2 regions of the Marinobacterium sp. BA1 genome follow, and region 1 is predicted to be linked to the other one. Evidence: riboswitches for the same ligand, from Rfam matches in the RefSeq annotation. Region 1 holds a riboswitch; the other holds the start of a gene.
What was found. Region 1 has a riboswitch for thiamine pyrophosphate ahead of thiD (bifunctional hydroxymethylpyrimidine kinase/phosphomethylpyrimidine kinase). Riboswitches for the same ligand answer to the same signal wherever they lie in the genome.
Positions count from the first base shown of each region.

Region 2: another riboswitch for thiamine pyrophosphate. It lies ahead of ACAM29_RS09265 (NUDIX hydrolase); the one in region 1 lies ahead of thiD (bifunctional hydroxymethylpyrimidine kinase/phosphomethylpyrimidine kinase).

Region 1 is NZ_BAAFHC010000001.1:2,940,387-2,946,834, reverse strand. It holds gene tenA (thiaminase II) at 1-587, opposite strand, end outside; gene ACAM29_RS14315 (TenA family protein) at 592-1,356, opposite strand; gene ACAM29_RS14310 (ABC transporter substrate-binding protein) at 1,388-2,320, opposite strand; gene ACAM29_RS14305 (ABC transporter permease) at 2,317-3,087, opposite strand; gene ACAM29_RS14300 (ABC transporter ATP-binding protein) at 3,087-3,824, opposite strand; gene thiD (bifunctional hydroxymethylpyrimidine kinase/phosphomethylpyrimidine kinase) at 3,828-4,646, opposite strand; TPP riboswitch at 4,704-4,800, opposite strand; gene ACAM29_RS14290 (CPXCG motif-containing cysteine-rich protein) at 4,901-5,092, shown strand; gene ACAM29_RS14285 (CHAD domain-containing protein) at 5,108-6,001, shown strand; gene ACAM29_RS14280 (methyl-accepting chemotaxis protein) at 6,134-6,448, shown strand, end outside.
Region 2 is NZ_BAAFHC010000001.1:1,916,218-1,922,665, reverse strand. It holds gene ACAM29_RS09285 (hypothetical protein) at 64-450, shown strand; gene ACAM29_RS09280 (LysR family transcriptional regulator) at 726-1,634, opposite strand; gene ACAM29_RS09275 (FAD-dependent monooxygenase) at 1,740-2,852, shown strand; gene ACAM29_RS09270 (hypothetical protein) at 2,924-3,055, shown strand; gene ACAM29_RS09265 (NUDIX hydrolase) at 3,027-3,491, opposite strand; TPP riboswitch at 3,522-3,640, opposite strand; gene ACAM29_RS09260 (LysR substrate-binding domain-containing protein) at 3,678-4,574, opposite strand; gene ACAM29_RS09255 (MFS transporter) at 4,721-5,977, shown strand; gene ACAM29_RS09250 (LysE family translocator) at 5,967-6,448, shown strand, end outside.

The sequences.
Region 1 (6,448 bases):
TCCAGTGCGGTCAGACGGCTGGCGGGAAGATCCTGCCCCAGCCTGTCCAGCAGCTCACGTTCGGTGGCGGCCGCCTGCTGATATTCCTCGCTCAGGTACATCTCGATCCAGGCGTTGTACGGGTTGCCTTCGCGGAGGGTATCCGGCTGTTCGGTCAGCCAGTTGGCGATTTCGGCATAGCCGATGATGCAGGGCGCCAGCGCCACGTGCAGGTCGAGCAGATCGCCGGCGAATCCTGCATCCAGTACATAGCGGGTGTAGGCTACTGTGGCCGAGGCTTCCGGCAACGCCTGTAACTGTTTTTCGCTGATGCCCCAGTCGCGGCAGTAGTCGACATGCAACCCGATTTCGGTATCCAGCATGGCGTTGAGACCGGCCTGGGCGTAGCGCATGCTGTCCAGGTCCTCGCTTTTGAATACGGCCAGACCCCAGGCACGGCTGAACTGGATCAAAAACAGGTAATCCTGCTTCAGATAGTGCTGGAAACATTCCTTGGGCAAGGTTCCCTGTCCCAGCTGGCGCACGAAGTCGTGCTGGATATAGGCGTTCCAGTCATCGGCACACCGGGTTTTGAGATGGTCGTACAGTGACTTATTCGCAGATACGTTTGCAGACACGGGGTACCTCCTGTTCGGTTACGGCTGCGGGGTCGAGGCTGGCGCTGAAGAACTGGTGTTCCAGCACGCACATCTGGCGGAACAGCCTGGCCAGTTCCTCCAGCGTGGCGTCATTGCGGTCGGTAAAGCTGTCCACCTGGCCGCGCAGCCAGGCGACGAACTGCTCGAACTCGGGCAGCACATGGATGTCGATCCATTCCTGCAGATAGAAACGGCTGCCGCGCGGCTTTTTCGCCTGTTGCTGCGACCAGCTCAAATAGGACCATTCGGCGACGCAGAGGCAGATGATGGCGCGTTCGTAGCTGACTTCGGACGCCTTCATGGTGTCGATGATCGCCCGGCTGACCGGGTGCAATGCCGGGTTCAGGTAATCGGCCTCGCTCAGCCCCAGTGCTTCGAAGGAACGCAGGAAATAGGTGTTCTCGTCGCTGGTCAGCGCCGCCAGGAAGCCGGCCAGCACGGATTTTGGCGGCATCGCCGGGGCGTTGGCGAGGGTGCGTGCGACCAGGTTGACCAGGGTGTCGATGAAGGCGTAGTCCTGCACCAGGTAGCGGGCATAGACCTCGTCGGCCAGGCGGTCATCGCCCAGCGCGTCGGTGAACGCATGGTTCACCGCCCGGTTCCAGTCGGTTTCGGCGTAGCCGCGCAGCTGTTCGCTCAGCGGCTGCTGTGGGTGCTGTTGGCGGTAATCGGCAAAGGTCATCGGGCTTTCCATTTTGTTTGGCTCAAAGCTGTCCATATTGGTCGCTCAAGGCTGTCCATGTGGGTGTTCAGGGCACGATGGCGTAGTCGGCCACCGGCGGATTGCTCTTGGCCAAGCCCTGTTCCTGCATGAAAGCGCCGACGCGCTGGTAGCGGGCCTTATCCAGTGCTGCCGGACGCAGCGCGAAACGACTCAGGGTGTCGGCCCAGGCGCGACGGTTGAGTTCGGTGTTGAGCTCGTCTGGCTTGTAGCTGACGAAGGCTTTCCAGGCGTCATCCGGGTGGTTGACGATGTACTGGGTCGCCTGTTCCAGTGCGGCCATCACACGGGCGAAGCGTTTGTCACCCCGATCCTGGTTGTTGATCACCAGTACCAGCTCGTCATAGGCGGGGACGCCTTCCTCTTCTACGTAGAAGGCGCGGCCCGGATGGCCCTCGATATCCATCTGGTTCAGTTCGAAGTTGCGGTAGGCGCCGATCACCGCATCGACCTTGCCGGTAATCAGGGACGGCGACAGCGACCAGTTGACGTTGACCATCTCGATATCGTTCAGGGTCAGGCCGTGCGGCTTGAGCATGGCGCGCATCAGCGCTTCCTCGTAGCCGCCCACCGAGTAACCCACCTTCTTGCCCTTGAGGTCGGCCAGGGTCTTGATCGGGCCCTGATCCAGAACCACCAGCGAGTTCAGCGGTGTGGCGATCAGGGTGCCGATGCGGGTCAGTGGCAGTGCTTCACCGACCATCACGTGCAGCTGCGGCTGGTAGGTCAGCGCCATGTCGGCCTTGCCGGCGGCAACCAGCTTGGATGGCATCGACGGGTCGGCAGGCTCCACCAGATTCACCTCCAGTCCCTGCTCGGCAAAGTAGCCGTTCTGTTGTGCAATGATCAGCGGGCCGTGATCAGGGTTGATGAACCAGTCGAGCAGAAGCTCGACCTTGTCGGCCGCCAGCAGCTGGGTCGAGAACAGGCAGCCACAGAGCAATGCAGTCAATCGTTTCATCGGGAATCACCTCGGGGTGTGGACGACGTGGATTCACTCACCCAAGGGGTGAGCCGCCGTGCGATCAGGTTGACGGAAAAATAGAGTCCAAGCGCCATTACGGCGAGGACCAGCAGGGCCGCGAACATCAGGTCTACCTGCATGCGCGCATTGGCATTCAGCATCAGATAGCCCAGCCCACTGGAAGAGCCGACCCACTCACCGACGATGGCACCAATGGGGGCGACCGATGCGGCGACCCGCAGGCCGGATCCAAGTGCGGGCAGGGCCGCAGGCAGGCGGATCTGCAACAGCTGGGTACGGCGACTGGCGCCGAGGGTACGTGCCAGCTGCAGGTAACCAATGGGCGTTTGACGCAGGCCATCAAAGCAGGCGGCGGTCACGGGGAAGTAGATGATTAATGTGGCCATGGCGACCTTGGAGGCCATGCCGTAGCCAAGCCAGAGCATCAAAACCGGCGCCAGTGCAAATACCGGGATCGCTTGGCTGACCACCAAAACCGGCAGCAGCCAGCGGCGCAGGCCGCCCCAGGTCACCAGTGAAAGGGCACTGGCCAGTCCCAGCAGCACGCCGAGCATCAGGCCCAGCAAAATCTCGATCAGGGTGACACCGGCGTGCTTCATCAGCAGCGGAAACTGACTGAACAGAGTTTCTAGCACGCGCAGGGGGCCGGGCAAAATGAATGTGGGGGCATCGGTCAGCCCGACAATCAGTTGCCAGATCAGCAGCAACCCGGTGGTGATGATCAGTGGACGCAGAACCTGCATCATGCGGCACCCTCCATCAGCAGCTCAAGCAGCTGTGCCTGCAGCTCAAGCAGGGCAGGGTCGGTGACCGGTCTGGGTGTGCTTCCAATCGGCACTATCGGGTCCGACAAGCGTGCTGGGGAGCCCTGCAGTACCAGGACACGATCCGACATGCGCAGGGCTTCCAGCGGATCATGGGTGATCATCAGCACGGTTCGATCGGCCAGCAACTCGACGGCCAGGTCCTGCAGTTTGAGCCGGTTGATCGCATCCAGTGCAGAGAAAGGCTCATCCATGCAGACCAGAGGCTGATCCTGAAACAGGGTGCGGGCCAGTGCCACACGCTGGCGCTGACCGCCGGACAGCTGCCCCGGCAGGGCAGTGGCTCGATCGTTCAGACCCACCTGCTGCAGCAAATATCCGGCCAGTTCACGCTGTTCGCCTGAGGGTTTGCGGCCCTGCTGCAGCCTGGCGCCAAGCAGCACGTTGTCTTGAAGATTCAGCCAGGGCAGCAGCAGATCCTGCTGGGACATCCAGGCCACGCGGCCAGCCAGCGGCAGGCCATCACTGCAGTGAATCTCGCCACTGATGCTGGCCTCGTCGGCAATGCCGCAGAGCAGCTGCAGCAAGGAACTTTTGCCGACACCGGACTGGCCCAGAATGCAGGTCCACTGCCCACTTGGCAGTGTCAGATTCAGGTCGCTGAATACGCAGTGCTGCTGCCAGTTCAGGCTGGCTTGACGAAGTTCAATATCCAAGGCTCACCACCAGGCGTGGAAGTGATGAGTTGGGCCGTGCCCTGAACCCACCTGTAGCCGATCGGCTGCCGTGATGGCTGCTGTGATATAAGTCTTGGCTTCGGCCACGGCAGTGTGCATATCCCGCCCCCTGGCCAATCCGGCGGCAATCGCGGAGGAAAGAGTGCAGCCGGTACCGTGGGTGTTGGCGGTGGGGATGCGTTTGGCCGGCAGCCAGTGGGTCTGCCCGTCCATCAGCAGCAGATCGGCGCTGTCGTCACTTGCCGAGTCGGTCAGGTGGCCGCCCTTGACCAGTACCGCCTGAGGGCCCATTGCCAGCAGCTCTCTGGCCTGTGTCAGCATTGCATCCGTATCGGTCGCTTCCGGTGCGCCCAATAATACGGCTGACTCCGGAAGGTTGGGGGTGATCAGGGTCGCCAGCGGCAGCAACTCGCTGCGCAGCGCCTCAACTGACTCGTCTGCCAGCAGCTTGTCGCCGCTTTTGGCGACCATGACTGGGTCAAGCACGATATTGCGAAGGCCACGGTCACGCAGAATAGTCGCGATGGTTGTAATGGTTTCCGGACGGCTGAGCATGCCGATCTTGATCGCATCGATGTGGATATCGTCCAGCACGGTATTAAGCTGATCGGCGATAAAGGCGGGTGGAACGTCGTGGATGGCACGAACTTCACGGGTGTTTTGTGCCGTCAGGGCGGTGATCACCGAGGTGCCAAATACGCCAAGTGCTGAAAAAGTCTTCAGATCCGCTTGAATACCGGCACCGCCGCCGCTGTCGGAGCCGGCGATAGTGAGAGCGATGGGTGTGTGTGCGTGTGTCATGCGGATGCTCCAGTACGGGAGAAAACCGCACCAGCCATGGGCATGCATGGAGTGATAGTAACGGTCATCTCGATTTCCTACGCCGGTACAAGCCGGATCAGGTTCAGCGGGTCTCATCTCAGCCCATCCAGTGTGGGCACCCCGACCAAGAATCTGTGGCTAGTTTAGGCACAAGCGCTACCACTGTCTATGCTGTAACCAGATGCCGGCTGCTTTCAGGTCAGGCCGGCACCTTTTGAGCAGGAGTAGATGCCATGAATCCGCTGGAAAATGTCGATCTGTTGTGCCCCTGGTGCGGTGAGCCGATCAGTCTGATGATCGAAGTGACGGAGCCTGAGCAGGAATACACAGAAGATTGTCCAGTCTGTTGCAGCCCGATTCAGGTTCAGGTCAGCGTAGGTGATCAAGAGCGCCCCGAGGTTAGCGTTGAGCGTGAGGGTGGCTAGTAACAGGGAGTCGTTATGCAACCAGAAATTGAAAAAAGCCGGCAGAGACTGCTGGAGTCGAGTCAACCGCTGGACGTTGAAATACGCTGCAGTGCTCTGCAATTGCTAACCAGTATGTGTGACCGACTTGCGCTGCGGGCTGATGCCGATACCGAATCACTGAACGAGATCGTGCACCAGACACGTGTGGACAGTAAGCGCCTGCGTGCGCTCTGGCGTCTGCTGAAGCCTGGGCTGAAAACCACGGACTACAGCAGGCTCGAGCGTTTGAGCAAGGGACTGGCCAAGCCGCTTGCCTCCAGTCGCGATGCGCAGGTCATGAAGGAAACGCTGGATTGGGTGAGTGCAGACCTCCCGCCGGATGTTCGCCAACGATTGTTGCCGGGGTTGGTGCAGGTACTTGGACATGTGACAGTGAATGAACCGGCATTGTTGCAGGTTGTGCAGACACTGCTGAGGCTGGAGCAGGCTATTGTGGCCGTTGATCTGAGTTCAATGAGTAAACGACATCTGCACAAAGGGCTGAAGCAAACCTGCCGCAAGGGCAGTAGCCTTTCCCACGAAGCACTGCAAAAGCATGCCATGGAGCCGATGCACCGCTGGAGGAAGTGGGTCAAGTTACTATTGTTCCAAAGTGGTTGGTTGCTGGATGAAACCGCTCCCAAATGGATTAGCCAGGTTAAAGCGCTCGGAAGTGCTCTGGGACGACTGCATGACCTGGATGTACTGACTGTACAGATGGAAGAGGCTCGTGCCTGTTTTTGGCAAGAGGATCTGGATCAGGTGAGCACAGGCATTAAGGCAATCCGCCTAAAAGCGCTTGCCGAGATTGATACCCTTACCGACGAGATTTACGCAAAGCGGGCTCGCAAGAGGGCAAAACAGTTGTATCGGCGCTGGAAGCATTAGGTGTTTAAAGATTAGGCAGTATTCATATAAGCATATGATTTAAAGGATCTTTACCTCGATAGACACTATGTTAATCTGTGCGCATTAGGCGACGAAAGTTGCGCAAATTATGAATTAAGCAGGTAGGCCCCCATGTTTTTCAAAAACCTCAGAGTTCGTGCCAAATTATGGCTGTTGATCGGTATTGCCGGTTTTATGTTGCTGTTTCTAACTTCGACAGCACTGCTGGATATGCGCCACTCACTTCAGCAGGAGCGTGAAGCCCAGCTGAATTCATTACTGGACACTACCTTGAGTCTGACAGCTTCCTTGCAGGCACGGGTAGCTGCGGGCGAGCTGAGCAGCGATGAGGCGCGGCAGCAGGCACGTACTCTGTTGGAAAACATGCGCTATGCCGGCAATGAGTATTTCTTTGTTCTCAATGCCAACGCCGACATTCTGGTACAT
Region 2 (6,448 bases), 1.0 Mb from region 1:
GGATCCATTTGTAAGGAATGATTTGGAGGGATCAACGTGATTGGGCACTGTAGATGTACGAATATGAAAGTGGAGTGGCAGTTTGACCGTGCCAGCGAAGTTCATCCCGTCATTTGTGATTGTGAATACTGCACAGCCCACAATGCTCAGTATGTATTCCAGGCTGGCACTGCCGTGGAAATACACATAAGGGATTTTTCATTCTATGGCCAAGTCCAGCAAGGAACGAAGACTGCCGTATTTCATGAATGTCGAAAATGCGGAATGTTGGTTTGTGTGACTGTTGAATCAGGTGGAAAAGTTTATGGGGCGATTAGCCGTGACTGTTTTCCTGATGAGCTGGCTTTCGCAACGCCGTTAAGGATTAATCATGATGGTGCTCCTGTAAAAAACCGAATAAAGAAATGGGAAAAAAATTGGTGCTCTTCGGTGACTATTAATTCAGGATAGATCACAGGACATTGAGATAAATAAAAATTGATCGAGGATGAGCGCAGTGTTGTGTGGGAAAAATATACATCAATGAGTCAATCAGCTAGGAAAGCAGCGAATAAGTCCGCTGCATGAGCTAATTCCTGCTGTATCCGATTGAGCTCGCACCGATTACGGGTAGAGTCGGCGTGTGTAGTATCGTTGGATCCAGCTGCATGGAAAGGAACTCTGTCCATGAAGCACTTCATCCGCATTTCTTTTCACGCGGTCCACAATGTCGGATGCTCAGTCAGTTAGGTGTCTTCTTTTTTGCGTACACTCAAATGAGCGAGTGCTAACTGCAGGTGTTCCAGAAACGCCTTCACTTTGCTCTGTGGGTACTTTCTTCCGGAATAAAGCGCATATAGCACTAAATCCTCTGGTTCGCGGTTACAGTCAATTTTAACAAGGGATCCGTTGTCGATGTCTGATTGACAGGCATGAAGGGGCAAAATGGCGAAGCCAAGCCCTTTCAGTGCAGCGGCCTTGGCCATTTGGCCACTGTTCACCTTGTAGTTGGATCTAACTTGGACGGTTTGGTTCTGTTTAAACCGCCAAGGCGTTCCTTGGAGTACCGACATACTGGTAATACAGGGGGCTTTGGTCAGTTCATCCAGTGATTGTGGCGATGGATGATGTTTCAGAAGTTCTGGTGCAGCCACCACACAGCTCGGCCATCGCAGGATTTCTTTGGCGACCCAGCTAGAATCTTCCAGGGGTCCACGTCCAAAACGTAACACCAAATCGAATCCTTCCAGTAGTCCGTCTGTTGGGTCCAGTTGGGTGTCACAACTGAGCTGTATTTGAGGATGTCGAATGCAAAAGTCCGCGAGAATATCAGCCATGAATGGGAGATCTGGTGTAATGATCTTCAAGTGGCCGGATAGGGAATCTCCAAATAGGGATACCTCTTCCAAGGTATGATCCATGGCTTGAGTGAGTGGTGTAATGGATCGATACAGCTGCTTACCGGCTGCTGTTGGAGTCATCCTACGCGTTGTACGTTCCAGCAGCCGCACATTAAGTTGTCGTTCTAGCAAAGCGACGTGCCGACTGACATTGGATGTTGGCAGCTGTAGTTGCTCAGCTGCGAGCTTAAAACTCAGCCTTTCATAGACAGCCTGGAAGCACAGCAACCACTGAATTTCGACTTTCTCTATCATTGATTATCCCAAAATATGAGATTAATAAAACTATAAAATCATATTTATCATGAATTTGGGTTTCATTACAGTCACTATCAAGTTGCATAAATCAGGAGAGAGTCGATGATCAGAACTAGTAAAATTGCCATAGTAGGTGCCGGTGTTGCCGGGATAGCACTGGCAATACTCGCCACGAAACGGGGCTGTCAGGTCAGCCTATTTGAGCGTGGCAGTACTGTCTCATCCATGGGTGCTGGTGTTACGCTATGGCCCAATGCCATGTTTGTCATGCAGCAGATTGGGCTGGACAAGGAGGTCAAGCGTATGGGAGGCGCGCCAGGCACTATGCGTCAATTTGACCGGCATGGGGTCCTGCAAACTGAGTTCGATATCATGGCAGTAAACTCGCTCTGCGGCTTTCCCAGTGTGACGGTATTGCGGCGTGATCTGATGAGTCTACTGGCCGGTGCGCTCGATGACCTAGGGGTGAAGATCAAGTTTGACTGCTCAATCACAGCCGCGGATGTGACGAAGTTAAGCCAGGAGTTTGACCTGGTAGTCGGGGCCGATGGACGGATGAAGTCGGTCGTGCGCCAGGCATTGTATGCGGAGAAAGTGACTCCTCGTTATCACGGGTTTGTCAATGTCGTAGGAGTGAGCAGGCAGCGAGAGGGTGCTTTGGATAACGCTATTCATGACTTCCGCGGTCTAGGTGAGCGTTTTGGAATTGTCCCGGTGAATGATGGGTGGTGCTATTGGGCGGGAGCCTGGAACGCCGCTGTCGACAGGGAGCGGTCCGGGGCCCATTGGTACGAGGAGTTGAATCAGCGTTTCCGGGACTGGCCCGATCCAGTGCAAAATGTGTTGCAGTCCTGTGATAGAGCATCGGTTAATCGCATTTTTGTTCATGACATTGATCCTCTTCCCTATTGGCATCAAGACAATGTCATAATTATCGGGGACGCGGCCCATGCTCCCTTGCCGACCTCTGGTCAGGGGGCATGTCAGGCGCTAGAAGATGCATGGCACCTTGCCCGCTTACTGATGGAGACCGATGAGCTGGAAGTCGCTTTGCAAGGCTTCTATCAACAGAGGAATGTTAAAACTTCTGCAGCTCAATTGGTTGGAAGACAGGTAGCTAAGAAGATATTTTCTGAACAACCTGAACCGCTGCTGCCGGCATCCCATATTTCTGCTACTGAACTCAGCCAGTTCTGGATGCAAGGATTAAAGTAGTTGTGACCAGCTCCCCACTTTCTAATCCATGAAGCTGTCAGTAATGTTCATCACAGAGAAAGGCGATGAACATGAAGAAGCGATTCACTGAAGAACAGATCATCCCGATCCTGAAAGAAGCGGAAGCAGGTGTGCCATCTGTGTTTGTGCCAGCAATGGTGAGAATACTAGAGATCATGAGCCGTTCGTTTGTCCAAGGGTGATAGCGGCTGCTTGACGGGCGACCTTGGCGACATCGAGACTCAGGGCAAGGCCGGCATCGGTCAGTTCGTCGAGGCTAAACCACTTCGCATCAAGCGCATCGTCTCCAGCTACGGGCTCTCCGGCAATCCATTCACAAAGGACCGCAATCAGCACGAAGTGCTGATGTATCCGGCCGCTTTCGTCCTGGTCGAAGGCGTCCACCGCCGTGAATACTTGACGTGCACGACCCTGCACCCCGGTTTCCTCAAATAGTTCTCTGACGGCGGCAAGTTCAATCGATTCGCCAGCCTCTATTTTCCCTCCGGGGAAGCCCCAGCGGCCTGCGTCCGGCGGGTTGGCCCGGCGTACCAAGAGTATCTTTTCTTTGTGATAGACGGCGGCAATCGTAGCGGCGATTGGTCGAATGGTGGGGGTGTTCTCTGTCGTTGATAACATGTCAGCCTCGTTTGCGAGGCCAGCGAAGGTATGAGGCGTCAAAACCTGTCCCTTCGCCGGCATGATCCGATTCAGGCTCAAAGGGTCACTGTGCTGCAGCATCGCCAACAGTATTTCAGCCCCTTGGTGGGTGCCCCCTCGGTAATGAGAAGCATATCAGGCATTTTCGAATGGCGCAGTACCAGGTTAGTAGGTCTGTCTTATTCCACCTGGAGCGACCTGATTGATCGTCTCATGGTACAGAATTTCGAATAGATCTTGCGCTGCCGGGCTAGCATTCGAAGCACAGAGCAGCTTAAGGGCAGTAGGTGGGAGTTCGGGCAGATCAAATTTTTCGCCAATACACCTGATGTCTTTAGGCATGCCATGCTGGGTCCGCACTGCAAGACCGAGATTCGAACGAAGCGCGGCCCAGATGCCCGGAAGACTTGGTGTTGTCACTGCTACTTTCCAGCGCTTACCCGCCTGATCGAGTGCGGCTAGTGCAGATTGTCGGAAGAGGCAGGGATGGTCGAATAGCACCAATGGTACCCGGTCATCGAGGGAATCATTCATAAAGCGCTCATGTGCCAACCATTGCGTGGGAAGCTCACAAATGAGATCACCGTCACTTTCACCAGCGGAGCTTGCTGGGAAAAAGGCGATGGCACCATCCAGACGGCCAGCCCGAACCTCTTCCGCAAGTACGTGATTTGGGCCAGCTTGAATCTCGACGTGTACTCCCGCGTGTTTGCGGGAGTATGCAGACAAGGCTGCAGGCATCACGTCCTCAAAGAAATCCTGTGGCAGGCCAAGCCTAACGGTGGCAGAAGTCGCCGTCGCGCCGAGTGCGAGTGCGGCTTCATCGTTGAGAGCGATAATTCGGCGGGCATACGCCACCAATACCTCTCCAGCTTCGGTTGGGACCAGATTTCTGCCCTTGCGGATGAATAGCTGTGTGCCAGCCTGCTGTTCCAGTTTCTTGAGTTGCATGCTGACTGCCGACTGTGAGCGCCCCAGTTGCATGGATGCTCTTGCAAAGCTGTGTAGGTCAGTTCCGGCCACAATCGCACGTAGTGCATCAATGTCGAAAGCAATATTCACTTCAAAAATCCAAAACTATTATTTAAAATATATTCGATATTAAAAAGAATATCTCGGTGCTAGCATCGGCGTCAATAAGGAGTGACAGGCAGCTGAGTTGCCAATCAATTTTCCTCAAAGACTTAAGGTGCAAGAGTGAGATAGCCATGATGCTTCATAGAAAAGCCTCCAAAGGCTCGAATCCGGAGATGATGCCAATCGTATTTGCTGGTGGCTTTGTATTGGCCTTGGCCTTTGGGGTACGTGCGATCTTTGGTGGTGTTATCGAGCCGCTGTCCGACGAGCTGTTCGGTGGCAGAATCGAGGTGTTTTCGCTTTCAATCGCTATTCAGAATCTGGTGTGGGGGCTTGCACAGCCGGGCTTCGGAATGATCGCCGACAAGTTTGGTGATCGTCGTGCATTGTGGCTGGGCTTCGGTTTCTATGTGGTGGGAATGGTGGTTTGCGCCTTTGGTACGACACCCTTGGCTCAGCATCTTGGTGCCGGTGTGCTTGTCGGTATGGGGATATCCGGGACGGCATTCGGCGTCGTCCTGGCCGTGATTGGACGAGCCGCGCCCGAAGCCAGGCGCAGCCACTATCTCGGTATCACATCGGCCATTGGCTCCGCTGGACAAGTCATCCTGCCATTGCTGGCTTCGTGGTTGACGGAGTGGCTTGATTGGCGGCTTATGGTTGTTGTGATAACCGGAGCGCTTCTGCCTATGGCTCTGTGTATCCCTCTTCTGCGAGTGAACGAAGCACCATTGTCCGGTCGCGCTGAGTATGCTCCGGTCACTCAAACGGTTAGAAGTGCCTTTGGCCACACGAGCTATCTGTTGCTCAATATGGGTTTTTTCGTATGTGGGTTTCATCTCGCATTTATAACTGCTCATCTGCCCAATTACGTACAGCATTTCTGTGTCTCCTCGGCCTCTCAAGATGAATTGCGTGCTCTAGGGCTACAGGCACTGGCGTTGGCCGGTTTCGCAAACATATTCGGTACGCTGCTCGCCTCGCGCCTCGGCATGTTTTTTCCAAAACCCTACGTGCTTGCGGCAATCTATGCCCTTAGAGCCGTGGTAATCATCATTTTTATCTCTCAGCCAGTCACCCCGGCCTCGGTGATGATCTTCGCATTGGTCATGGGGGGACTATGGCTTTCCACCGTCCCATTGACCAGCGCGCTGGTTCTGACCATGTTTGGCCCCCGTATAATGGGTACTCTGTTTGGTTTTGTATTCCTGAGTCATCAGCTTGGGGGCTTTGCTGGGGTTTGGCTCGGCGGTGTTTTGTTTGATCGCTACGCGAGCTACGATCAGGTTTGGTATATTTCCATCGCCTTAGGCGTGTTGTCGGCAATTGCTCACCTGCTGGTGCATGAGCGTCCGGCTCCCCGAGTAGGTTTGGCGTATGATGGATAATCTCATTTTCATGTGGCTGGCGGCTTTTCCCCTGATGGGAAGTCCTGGGCCGGCGACACTGAGCCTTGCCGGTCTTGGTTCCGCTTTTGGATTCCGGACCAGTCTGCGTTATATGCTCGGCATTATTCTGGGAACAATCGTTGTGCTACTAATGGTCGCAACTGGTGTTACTACCCTGGTGCTTGCTCAGCCAACCTTGCTTTTTATACTGTCCAGTATCGCAGGCCTGTATATACTTTATCTTGCTGTAAAAATCGCAACGGCACCTGTAGGAAAAGTTACAGCTCCAACAGAAAGTGCGCCGAATTTTCTTCCAGGATTCAGCCTCGCAGTGGCAAATCCAAAGGCTTTTGCAGCAATTGGCGCGGTTTATTCGAGTCATAGTATTGTGGCTGATAACGTGATCGTCGACATGGTCTGCAAGCTGTTGGCACTAACCGTGGTTATACTCATTTTTAGTGTCGTCTGGCT